3 regions of the Neorhizobium sp. 05N33 genome follow, and region 3 is predicted to be linked to each of the others. Evidence: predicted binding sites of a transcription regulator. Region 3 holds the regulator's gene; each other region holds the start of a gene.
The links. Region 3 encodes LexA, which represses DNA repair genes until DNA is damaged. Its sites were predicted from a motif close to TGTTCNNNNTGTGTTCNG; they were not measured.

Region 1 (4,179 bases), on a different contig from region 3:
AACTTCGTGGCGGGACTATCTCCCCGATGAAAGCATGTCAAAATAGGTAAGTATCCGGTCACACAGAAGGATCGGATCACAACGCAAAAGGGGACGGCCGCATGAGCAGGGTTGCATTGGTTTCGGGAGGAACGCGTGGGATCGGGGCAGCCATCTCCGTCGCGTTGAAGGCGGCAGGTTATCGTGTCGCGGCAAATTTTGCGGGCAATGAGGAAAAGGCGAAAGCCTTCCACGACGAGACCGGGATTCCGGTGTTCAAGTGGGATGTCTCCAGCTATCAGGCCTGCGTCGATGGCATCGCAAAAGTGGAGGCCGAACTCGGCCCGATTGAGGTGCTCGTCAACAATGCCGGCATTACGCGTGACGGCATGTTCCACAAGATGACGCCTGAACAGTGGAACGAGGTGATCGGGACCAACCTGACCGGCCTGTTCAACATGACCCATCCCGTCTGGAATGGCATGCGCGACCGCGGGTTCGGCCGGGTCGTCAACATTTCGTCCATCAACGGCCAGAAGGGCCAGATGGGCCAGGTGAACTATTCGGCGGCCAAGGCCGGCGATCTCGGCTTTACCAAGGCACTGGCGCAGGAAGGTGCTGCAAAGAACATCACCGTCAATGCCATCTGCCCCGGCTATATCGCCACCGAAATGGTGCGGGCGGTGCCGGAAAAGGTGCTGAACGAGCGGATCATTCCGCTGATCCCGGTCGGGCGCCTCGGCGAACCGGAAGAGATTGCCCGCTGCGTCGTCTTCCTTGCCTCCGATGATGCCGGTTTCATCACTGGCTCGACGCTGACGGCGAATGGCGGCCAATTCTTCGCCAGCTGATTTGCGGCATTAACTTTTGAGCGGGTTTCGGCGCATAATGCTGCGCCGAAATGGCTTATCCATATGGTTAACGAGTTGTTTTTCCACGAGATGTTGCGGTGAACAAAGCGGGAAACAGGCGATGTCGCCGATTCGTCGGCGATTCGTTCCGCCTTTGGCCAAAGGTTAACGCCGACAGTCTCCTGGAGGCAAAACAAAACCGGCGCCGATTGTTCGGGCGCCGGTCCTGAGGGACTGGATTATAGTCCGCGATTAGCGGCAACGGGCCTCATAGCGGCGGCCGTAACGGTCGCGATAGATGCAGTATCCGCGGCGCTCCGAGGAGTGACCGATTGCAGCGCCGACAAGACCGCCGGCGACTGCGCCGACTGCTGCGCCACCCCAGCTGTTCGACACTGCGCCACCAATGACGGCACCGGTGCCGGCACCGATCGCCGTGCCGCGTTCAGTCGCGGTGCAGGAGGCGAGCGTGCCGATCATGCAGCCCGCAATCAAGATCTTCTTCATCATGTTAGTTTTCCCTTCCCTTGGTACACACGGCTACGCCGCTTTTAAATCCTGCCCATCAGCAGCAGGATAATGATGATAAGGACTACAAGGCCCAATCCGCCCGACGGACCATAGCCCCAGCCCCGGCTATATCCCCAATTCGGCAAGGCGCCAATGAGCAGCAGAATGAGGATAACGAGCAATACGGTTCCGAGCATGATCTTCTACTCCGCTAGACAATCCGAGATGGATTTGGCGAGGAAACGTAGCGCCGCGATTTTTGTTCCATGGCTTGCAAACGTGTGCTCTCACATGTGGTTAAAGTGCGTTAGCCAATGTTAATGGCACCTGAACGATTCGCTTTTGAGGTTTCTACCACGACGATTTTCTTGCGGGTCTCTCGCGGTGACACCTACCATATCTTGTGAGAACAAATGGCGAAGACATGGATGTCTGTGATTCGTCGGTGATTCGTTCCGCCTTTGGCCTGAATCTTAATTCCGTGCTCGAAGGAGCGTGGGACGGCCTGAATCGATTGATAAAACGTTAACCATATCAATGGATTGACTCTTCCGATTCTTCGTGAAAGCGCAGCTTCGGGATGAATCCTTCGGTTGCATGCACCCAATCCTGATGCAGATTCAGGATGTCGTGGGGAAGGCGAGAGTCGCATCAACATATAGCGGTGAACAAAAGCTGAATCTTCTTGAGTCTGCGATTCGTCTCCGATTCGTTCGCGTCTGTTCCTTTGCATTTAAAATTCGAATCGCCGAGCCTCGATTTGCCGCCTTCAGCGATCGTCCTTCGGCCGCAAAAGCCATTCTTGAGGCTTGCGTTTGCCCGCCGAGATCGCCATGTGTTGCGTGGCTTTGAGTTTTGGGTGAAGACGCCAAACTCCGAGCCTTATGTGATGCATGGAACCAGGCTTTGAATTTCCAGCCCATGATCCTCAGCGGGCGCGGCGTCACCGCCGTCCTCGGACCCACCAATACCGGCAAGACCCATTATGCCATTGAGCGAATGGTGGCGCATGGTACCGGCGTGATCGGCTTGCCGCTCCGGCTGCTGGCGCGCGAGGTCTACACGCGTCTTGTCGAAAAGGTTGGCCTCTCCCAGGTGGCGCTGGTCACCGGCGAGGAAAAGATCACTCCGCCGAATGCACGCTTCTCCGTCTGCACCGTCGAGGCCATGCCGCGCGAGACGAAAGCCTCTTTCGTGGCGATCGACGAAGTGCAGCTCGCCGGCGATCTCGAGCGCGGCCATATCTTCACCGACCGAATCCTGCACCTGCGCGGGCGCGATGAAACGCTGCTCCTGGGGGCTGCGACCATGCGGCCGATCCTCGAGAGGCTTCTGCCGGGAATAACCATCGTCGAGCGGCCGCGCCTCTCGCAGCTCTTTTATGCGGGCCAGAAAAAGATCACCCGCCTGCCGCAGCGTTCTGCGATCGTGGCGTTTTCGGCCGACGAGGTTTATGCGATCGCCGAGCTCATTCGCCGTCAGCGCGGCGGCGCGGCGGTGGTGCTCGGGGCACTCAGCCCCCGCACCCGCAATGCGCAGGTCGGCCTCTACCAGTCCGGCGACGTCGAATATCTCGTCGCGACGGATGCGATCGGCATGGGTCTCAACCTCGATGTCGATCACGTGGCGTTCGCCCAGGATCGCAAATTCGACGGTTACCAGTTCCGCAGCCTCAATCCGGCCGAGCTTGCGCAGATCGCCGGACGCGCCGGGCGGCATGTGCGGGATGGGACATTCGGCGTGACCGGCCAGGTCGCGCCTTTCGAAGACGAGTTGGTCGAGCGAATCGAAAGCCACCACTTCGATCCGGTCAAAGTGCTGCAGTGGCGGTCGAAAAACCTCGATTTTTCGTCGCTCAAAGCCCTGCGGGAAAGCCTGGATGCTGCGCCGACCCTTCTGGGCTTGACGCGGGCGCTTCCTGCGACCGACAGCCAAGCCTTTGATTATCTTTCGCGTTATCCCGAAATCAAGGACATAGCGACCACCCCGCAGCGGGTCGAAAAACTCTGGGAGGCCTGTGCCCTGCCAGACTACCGACGAATTGCGCCGGCGCAGCACGCCGACCTTATTTCGACTCTTTTTTCCGATCTTGTGCGCTTCGGGACGGTGAACGAAGAATTCATGGCGGAACAGGTCCGCCGCGCCGACCGCACCGATGGTGAAATCGACACATTGTCGGCCCGCATAGCGCAGATCCGGACCTGGACCTACGTCTCTAATCGCCCTGGTTGGCTTGCCGATCCGACACACTGGCAAGAAAAGACACGGGAAATAGAGGATAGGTTATCGGACGCGCTACATGAAAGGTTGACGAAACGCTTTGTTGATCGCAGGACATCTGTGCTCATGAAGCGCCTGAGAGAGAATGCGATGCTGGAAGCTGAAATCAGTGTGAATGGCGATGTCTTTGTAGAGGGACATCACGTCGGGCAATTGGCCGGTTTCCGGTTCACGCCCGTTTCGGGAACCGAGGGGCCCGACGCCAAGGCGGTGCAAGGTGCCGCCCAGAAAGCGCTGGCGCTCGAATTCGAGGCGCGGGCGGCAAGGCTTTATGCATCGGGCAATAACGACCTGGCGGTCGGATCCGATGGTTTCGTGCGCTGGCTCGGCGAGCCTATCGCCCGTCTTGCGGCGAGCGACCATGTCATGCGTCCGCGCGTCATCCTGCTTGCCGACGAGCAGCTGACCGGTCATGCCCGCGAACATGTGCTCGCCCGTCTCGAGCGTTTCGTCAATCATCACATCGCGACGGTTTTGAAGCCGCTCGACGATCTGTCGCGTGCTGAAGACCTTCAGGGCCTCGCCAAGGGGCTCGCCTTCCAGCTCGTCGAAAACCTCG
Region 2 (4,179 bases), on a different contig from region 3:
GGAAGACATGGCAGCCGAAGCGGCGATGAGCCGTTTTCATTTCGCGCGGGCATTTACCAGGGCCATCGGCAAATCGCCACTTCAATACGTCATCCATGAGCGGATGGAACTCACCAAGCTGCTTCTGAAGACCACGCGGCTGCCGATCGCCTCCGTTGCGGCCCGGGTCGGTTATGAGGATGTCTCGCGGTTCGGCCAGCATTTCCGTCGCCACACGGGCACGACGCCCGCTGCCTTCAGGGTCGATTGAAGCAATAATCGCATAGCGAACGCCAAGATCTGCGCCTGTGCCGCTTCTGCGTAACTGCCAAATTCCCGTCATTGTAACCAAGATGGGAGAACGCCATGAAAGCCGCTGCTTTTTCAACCTTCTGCGTCGCGATGATGACCTCCGCTGCCCTCGCGGAGGATATCCAGACCCGCAGCGTTTCCTTCGAGAACCAGGGCGCGGCGCTCGCTGGCACGCTCTATCTGCCACCGGACTACAGAGCCGGCGAGAAACGTCCAGGCGTGGTGGTTAGCGGCGCCTGGACTTCCATCAAGGAGCAGATGTCCGGCCTCTATGCCCGCGAAATGGCGGACCGCGGTTTTGCCGCACTCGCCTTCGATCATCGCGGCTGGGGACAGTCGGGCGGTGAAATCCGCTTCAAGGAGGATCCGGCCGAAAAGACCGGCGACATCGCTGCCGCGGCCGCATTCATGGCGACACTGCCGGAAGTGGATGCGACCAACATCAACGGGCTCGGCATCTGCGCGTCGGCCGGATACATGGCAGCGGCGGCGACGGACAATGGCAATTTCGCTGCCGTCGCATTGGTCGCACCATGGCTGCACAACCGACAGATCGTCGAGCAGGTCTATGGCGGGCCGGACGGCGTTTCCAAGCTGATCGCCACGTCACGCGAGGCGGTGGCCTCCGAGCGCCGGGATGAACCAAGGATCGTCACCGCCGCCAGCACGACCGACAAGGCCTCGCTCATGTATCGGGTCCCCTATTACACGGAGGCCAATCGCGGCCTTATCCCGCAATATGACAACCGCTTCAACCTCGCCTCCTGGGAGCCGTGGCTGACCTACGATTCCGTTTCGCTTGGGGCAAAGCTCGACAAGCCGACCTTGATCGTTCATTCGGAGGGAGCTGCCGTGCCGCAGGGTGCGCATGCGTTTTACGCGCTGCTGCCGGGCGAAAAGTCGGAACTCTGGCTCGACGGTATCAGTCAGTTCGACTTCTACGACCGATCGGAGCCGGTGACGATTGCGGCGGACGCCGCGGCAGCGCATTTCACCCGCGTCAATGCGATCCGGCAGACCAATCCCGAGGACCGTGCGGCGATCATCGACACGATCACCGATATCGCCGCAGGCGCCGACCGGCATCAATGGGATCGGGTACGTCGCGCCTTCGCCGACGAGGTGACGCTTGACTATACGAGCCTCTGGGGCGGCAAGCCGATTGCTCAACCGGCCGATGAGGTGATCCGGCAATGGTCCGGTTTCCTGCCGGGTTTCGACGAGACGCTGCATCTCGTGACCAATCATACGATCACGGGCTTACAAGGCGAGAAGGCGACCGCCGAGGCCGATTTCCAGGCGACCCATCGCATCGGAACTGATCTCTGGGTGCTGATCGGCAGTTACCGCTACGAGCTCGCCAAGGTTAACGGCAGCTGGAAAATTTCCGCCCTGACCATGATTGCGACGGACGAGACCGGCGACAGGGCGCTCACCCAGCGCGCCGCCGAACGCGCGTCGAAAACCCGCTGAACTTGAGGAGGACCAGGCGGCGGCCGACAGCTTCTTCTGGCAGGCTTATCCGCTAAAGCCGGTGCCGGAGCGGCTCGCAAATTAACCATGATTGCAATTGTTCCGCATTTGTTCTTTACTCATCCAAGGAGTCTCGCTAAAAATCATTCAACGGCATGAGGTCGCATTACTATGACGGTAGCAAGATGAGCTTGCGCAAGCACGCTAGCCAGCTCTCGTTCCCCTTTGGCGAGAGCTGGCAGCTACCCAACCGGCCAGAACGGCGGAAGAGCAAGCTGATGTTCGTGCTCAAGCCTTCCGCTCCCCTCGGTCTCATCATGCATGGCGATGCCATGATTCACGCGACAAACCAGAATACTCGCGATGCCTATCCCGCCGATCTTCTTCATATGAGCCTGCTTTGCATGGAAGAGTTCGATGAGCCGCCCCTGGCGCTTATCGAGGCAACCAGGATGGTCATGGCCGGCATCCACGCAAGGCCTATACCGATCACGCTCGACAGCAGCGGCCTGTTTGGAGGCAGGCGTCACCTCGCCCTGTATCGCGCCAAGGGCAATCCGATTGTCAACCAGTTCGCGCAGATGCTGCGTCATGCCCTCACCCGACACAACCTACCGAATGTCTGGATGGCGGACGCCGCCCCGCATGTGACGCTGATCTATGGCTGCGGCCGAATTGAACCCATGCCTATCGAGCGGAACTACGCCTGGATCGCCGGGGAATTCATGCTGGTCTACAGCCATTATGGCGAAACCCGGCACGAGGAATTCGGGAGATGGAGTTTCGATCCGAATGCCCCTGCTTATCCGATGCGGCCAGAACAGCTCCGCATGACGATCTGACGGAAAAGAATTTCGTGAACATGTCGGGCCGACGGGAGCGCGGGCGTCCTGTGGCCGGTCACCCATTTGAGGAGAGAATGATGGTCATCCAGAAACATAGAATCGTGCCCCATCTCTGGTTCGAGAACGACGCCGAAGAAGCGGTCAATTTCTACGTCTCGATATTCGACAATTCAAAGATCACCGATGTCTCGCGCTTTGGCGACGCCGGCCCTGGCTTGAAGGGTTCGGTGATGGCGATGGGCTTCGAGCTCGAAGGCCAGAGCTTTGCCGCGATCAACGGCGGACCTTTGGCGAAGTTCAACGGCGCGGTTTCCTTCCTTGTCCATTGCGAGACGCAGGATGAGATCGACCATTATTACGGCAAGCTCGTCGAAGGTGGCCAGCAGCAGCCCTGCGGATGGCTGACGGATCGTTTCGGCCTCGTCTGGCAGGTCAATTATGCCAGGATGGCGACCATGCTGACGGATAGCGACAACGCCCGGGCCAGTCGTGTCATGCAGGCCATGTTCTCGATGAAAAAGATCGAAATTGCCAAACTGGACGCTGCCTACGCGGGATGACGCAACGCCACCTGCCGATATCAGACCTTGATCGCGAGGCGCAGCCCACCCCAGTGACGCCCGTTGACGGTGATTGGAGCGGAAATGTCCTTCATCAACACGAATTGGCCGCCGCCCATATCTCGACGGTAGGTCTGCAGCAGGAAAGGTTCCTTGTTGCGGCCAGCCGCCAGGCCGACACGGTCGTTAAAGATGCGCCGGTTGCGGCAGTTGGCGGTATTCCAGTTCACGTCGCCGGGACGCTGGCGCTGCGAAAATTTTCGATTGTGGGTCGGCAGATAGCCGTTTTCGTCGATGGCCGCACAGAATGCCACCTGCGGGTCGCTTTCGGCTGCTTGTTCCTGGATCGGCGGCAGGACGGCGTCGGTGAACTCCGTAAAGCGCGTCATGTATTGCACGGGATCGCTGCCGGGGATCGCCGCGTATTGCCGATCAAACAGGGCGCCGAGGTCGATGCGGCCGGATTTGACGGCTGCCTCGAAGACGGACGAAACCTCGGCGGCATAGGCCATCACGGCGCGGATATGGGGGCTGTCCGGCGTCTCGATGCCGACGCTCGCCGTCGTCTGGATCATCCGCTCGGAGATCGTCACCACCTCGCCGACGCGGGAAGAGGTCTGCTGCAGCTGGTCGTTGGATTTCAGGATCGCGCTTGCGGCGGAAGCGATCGAAGAGGCGAACTCGCCGCATTGCCGGTCGACGGTCTCGGTGGTCCCGGCAAGCGAAGACGCGTTGTCGAGGATCTGGGTCATGACGCCTTCGACGCCCTTGAATGAGCCCTGGACCTTCATCGCGGTCGTCTTGACGCCCTCGGCCGACTGGCTGGCGCCTTCGCCGGCCGTCACCAGCCGATCGATGCGGCTGTTCAGTTGATCGAGCGTGACCTGGATCGAACTTGTGGTCTGGGAAGTCTGTAACGAAAGCGCCCGCACTTCCGCGGCGACAACGGCAAAACCCTTGCCGGCTTCGCCCGCACGGGCCGCTTCGATCGCGGCATTCAGCGCCAGGAG
Region 3 (4,179 bases):
CCGTGATAGCGCTTGCCGCCGTCACGCAGCTCGACGGCTTCATGTGCGCCGGTGGAGGCGCCCGACGGAACGGCCGCACGGCCCATCGAACCGTCTTCCAGATAGACATCCACCTCAACGGTCGGATTGCCGCGGCTGTCGAGAATTTCGCGGGCGATGATATCGGTGATGGCGGTCAAGGGTCTCTCCCTGGGTTTGAACTTGACGTCACGAGGTCACTGAAAATGTCTCATAATCAATGACACGAAAATTACAATCGAAGCAGTTTGCGTGCTTTTTGTGGGCGCGCTCACGCCGCCTTGGCGACGGCGTCGAGGGCAAGCAGCTTTTCGAGCAGCCGCGGCATGTCCTTCAGATGCACCATGTTCGGGCCGTCCGAGGGAGCATTGTCGGGGTCCTGATGGGTTTCCACGAAGACGCCGGCGACACCGACAGCCACGGCTGCGCGCGCCAGCACCGGCACCATGGTGCGGTCGCCGCCGGTCGAAGCGCCCTGCCCGCCCGGCTGCTGCACCGAATGCGTCGCATCAAAAATCACCGGCGCGCCCATTGACGCCATGATCGGCAGCGAGCGCATATCGGAGACCAGCGTATTATAGCCGAAGGACGCGCCGCGCTCGCAAAGCAGCACATTCGGATTGCCGCTCTGGGTGAACTTCGCAAGCACGTTCTTCATGTCCCAAGGCGCCAGGAACTGGCCCTTCTTGACGTTGATGACGCGGCCGGTCCTGGCCGCCGCAATAAGCAGGTCGGTCTGGCGGCAGAGGAAGGCCGGGATCTGCAGGATGTCGACCGTCTCGGCCACGACGGCGCACTGCTCTTCCGTGTGAATGTCGGTCAGAACCGGGAAGCCGAACTCTTTCTTGAGGTCGGCAAAGATTTCCATGGCGGTTTCGAGCCCGAGGCCGCGCTTGCCTGAAATCGACGTGCGGTTGGCCTTGTCGTAGGAGGACTTGTAGACGAGGCCGATGCCGAGCTTGCTGCAGAGTTCCTTCAACGCGCCTGCCATCATGAAGGCGTGGTCGCGGCTTTCCATCTGGCAGGGACCGGCGATCAGCGACAGTTTTGCGTTCTGCGCGAAAACCACCTTGCCGCCTCCTTCGCCGACGGAGACGCTGGAGTTTGCGGTAACTTCCATGATCTATTCCTCGAAGCCGAACAAAACACCCTGGCCGGGCGCCGCCGAGACGAGAACGCGGCCCTCCCGGCGGACGAATGCGACGTCATTAGCAGCAAGGGTGATCTCTGTCACGGCAAGATCGGCGGTTTTGAAGATGACCGCCCGGCCGCGCAGTCCTTCGGCGCCCGGGGTCGGCTGAACCGCAAATTCCGCCTCGAGCTCCCGATCCTGCAGGATCCGGATGCGGGCATTGGCCGCGGCAAGCTGGAGCGGTGCAGCCTCCGGCGCGGCCTTGGTCAGCAGCACCTGTTCGACCAGCGGAGCGAAATCGGCAGGTGTCGGGGCCGACAGGATGATTTCGCTCAGGCCGGTGACGGTATTGGCATGCCGCTCCAGCTCGCGGTCGGCAGGCAGCGGGTTGATGCGCTGGCAGGAAAACAGGAAGAACTCGGGCGCGCGGTCATCGCCGGCGAATGCCAGCCGGAAGCTCGCCTGCGTCTCGGAACCGTCGGCCAGGATCATGCCGCGGGAAAATTCGAGCACGTCGCCTGCCGAAACGCCGCGCATCTTGAAACGCGCATGATCGGCCATCGCATCGCGGGTCGCGACAACGAGAGCGGAAAAGCCCTGCCGGTTGGACGTCTTGCGGAAGGCGAGATCGCGAGCCGTGAAAACGTTGCCGCGCTTTGCCGCAACACCCGCATGGCGTCGGTTGGCAAGAGCCAGCGGCTCCAGGTAGGTCCCATCCGAGAAGAACACGCAAGCATTGGCGGTGCCGAAAGGATGAAAAGCATCCGGCGCAACTGTAAAACCGAGCTCCGTGAGCCGGGAACGCGCAGCGGTAAGTCCCGCCACCGGCAGCACGAGATGATCGATCGGTCTTGCGTTCACGCGAGGGCCCCCTGAATTGGAATCGCAAAGCTACTTTGGCAGCGGGCTGGCGCCGCGCAAGTGGTGTGACACCAGATATCTGGCACGCATCTATGAAGAAAAAATCATCATACTTCACAGAAATTTAGGGACTTGCGGAACACATATGGAACATATAGTGTCCGTTCTGGATTTGTTTCCGACTCTGAGGGTGCCAAAAGATGCTCACGCGCAAACAACAGGAATTGCTTCTGTTCATTCACGAACGCATGAAGGAATCCGGTATCCCGCCGTCATTCGACGAAATGAAGGACGCGCTCGACCTTGCGTCCAAGTCCGGAATCCATCGTCTGATCACGGCGCTCGAGGAGCGCGGCTTCATCCGCCGCCTGCCGAACCGGGCCCGCGCGCTGGAAGTCATCAAGCTCCCGGAAGCCTATTCGCCGAGCATTCAGCCGCGGCGCGGTTTTTCGCCCAGCGTCATCGAGGGCAGCCTCGGCAAACCGCAGCCGGCCGCAGCACCTCAGAAACTCGCGGCCAACGATGGCTCGTCGAACGCCACGACCGTTCCCGTCATGGGCCGCATCGCCGCCGGCGTGCCGATCTCGGCGATCCAGAACAACACGCACGACATCTCCGTGCCGGCCGAGATGCTCGGCTCCGGCGAGCATTACGCGCTGGAGGTCAAGGGCGATTCGATGATCGAGGCAGGCATTCTCGATGGCGACACCGTGATCATTCGCAACGGCACGACGGCCAATCCCGGCGACATCATCGTGGCGCTGGTGGACGATGAGGAAGCGACGCTGAAGCGTTTTCGCCGCCGCGGCGCCTCGATCGCGCTCGAAGCCGCCAACCCCGCCTACGAGACCCGCATTTTCGGGCCTGACCGGGTGAAGATCCAGGGCAAGCTCGTCGGCCTCATCCGCCGTTATCACTGATCAGCTGCCGGAGCGGTTCCGGCAACGCGTTGTCGAAACTCTGGCTTCGCCAATCGTAGTGGCGGTGCCTAGTCCAGGGCCGGTCCTCGGCCGCCATTGCGGCACGGACCTGCCAGCGTCGCATGTCGCCCGTGTCGTTCAGCGAAATCTCCAGCGCGCCGGTCTTTCTGAGCGTCGTGCCATTGATCATCAGTCCGCCGGACCGGCATCGGTCGAAGCGTGCCCGCGGGGCGATGACAAGATCGGCGGCGTCGCAGGCAGCGCCGGCGTAACGGCCGTCTTCTACGGCCACGATGATGGCATTGCCCGTGCTTGCGGCGCACCAGGCCTTAGGCTCGCAGGTGAAGCGGTCGGAAGTCACCTGGCTTATTCGCAACCTCACTGTTTCGAGTTCCGCCGAGGTCAACTCGCGGCGCTTATCGTTTTTTGCGCCTGCTGGTTTGCGGTCGGGCGGCTTGTCCCTGGCCGGCGACATGTCCGGTTTGGTCGGGTCGCCGAGCAGAAGCGCCCTCTTCCACTGGTCGTAGATGAAATCAGGCGGGCGGGCGCGGTTGGTGGAAACCTGTTCCCCGTTTACGAGCGCCACCATTGTCCCGTCTTCCGAGACCAATATATCCGCCAGAGGCGTCGATCGCTCATGCCAGGAAAGCAGCAGAGCGGTCACCATCAGCGGCGGACCGATCAGCCTTAGCTTCGTCCTGAGCAGGGTCAGCAGCAGGAAGCCTGCCGTTGAGACCGTCAGGAACCATGGATGCTGGCGGCCTATCCCGACATCGCCACCCCAGGCAGCCACGTGCCCGGCAATAGCGATCACCGCTTCCAGGCCAAGGCCCATGAGCTTCATGAAGGGAGCATCAAGGCCGAAGGGCATCAGTAGCATGCCGACCAGACCGGCCGGCATCACCACGAAGGAGATGATCGGCATGGCTGCGAGGTTTGCGGCGAGGCCATAGGTGGCGATGCGATGAAAATGCTCGACCGAAAACATCGCGGTCGAAACGCCGCCGATCAGCGAGGTGACGAAGACGCCGGCTGCGAAGTTCCACGATGCCAGGATAGGCATCACCATGCGGTGACGGAACGGCAGAGGCTGAGGATCGCGGCCTTCGGCCCTCTGTTTCCAGAGCGCATAACCGGCGACCAGGGCGGCGGTGGCGGCAAACGACATCTGGAAGCTCGGCCCGAGCATTTCCGAGGGCGACATGGCGATGATGACGAGCGCGGACAGCGCCACATTGTGCAGGCTGA

Region 1: the regulator LexA is predicted to act here: its motif matches at 2,166-2,183, upstream of AC1DLT_RS15550 (helicase-related protein).
Region 2: the regulator LexA is predicted to act here: its motif matches at 1,863-1,880, upstream of AC1DLT_RS07330 (2'-5' RNA ligase family protein).

Annotation. Positions count from the first base shown of each region.
Region 1 covers NZ_JBFTNK010000005.1:152,449-156,627, forward strand. Annotated here, with positions in the region: gene phbB (acetoacetyl-CoA reductase) at 102-830, shown strand; gene AC1DLT_RS15540 (YMGG-like glycine zipper-containing protein) at 1,083-1,340, opposite strand; gene AC1DLT_RS15545 (DUF3309 family protein) at 1,382-1,537, opposite strand; gene AC1DLT_RS15550 (helicase-related protein) at 2,262-4,179, shown strand, end outside.
Region 2 covers NZ_JBFTNK010000002.1:603,791-607,969, forward strand. Annotated here, with positions in the region: gene AC1DLT_RS07320 (helix-turn-helix domain-containing protein) at 1-250, shown strand, start outside; gene AC1DLT_RS07325 (nuclear transport factor 2 family protein) at 346-1,764, shown strand; gene AC1DLT_RS07330 (2'-5' RNA ligase family protein) at 1,950-2,606, shown strand; gene AC1DLT_RS07335 (VOC family protein) at 2,687-3,169, shown strand; gene AC1DLT_RS07340 (methyl-accepting chemotaxis protein) at 3,190-4,179, opposite strand, start outside.
Region 3 covers NZ_JBFTNK010000016.1:33,896-38,074, forward strand. Annotated here, with positions in the region: gene eno (phosphopyruvate hydratase) at 1-179, opposite strand, end outside; gene kdsA (3-deoxy-8-phosphooctulonate synthase) at 290-1,138, opposite strand; gene AC1DLT_RS26465 (VOC family protein) at 1,142-2,011, opposite strand; gene lexA (transcriptional repressor LexA) at 2,212-2,931, shown strand; gene AC1DLT_RS26475 (ComEC/Rec2 family competence protein) at 2,912-4,179, opposite strand, start outside.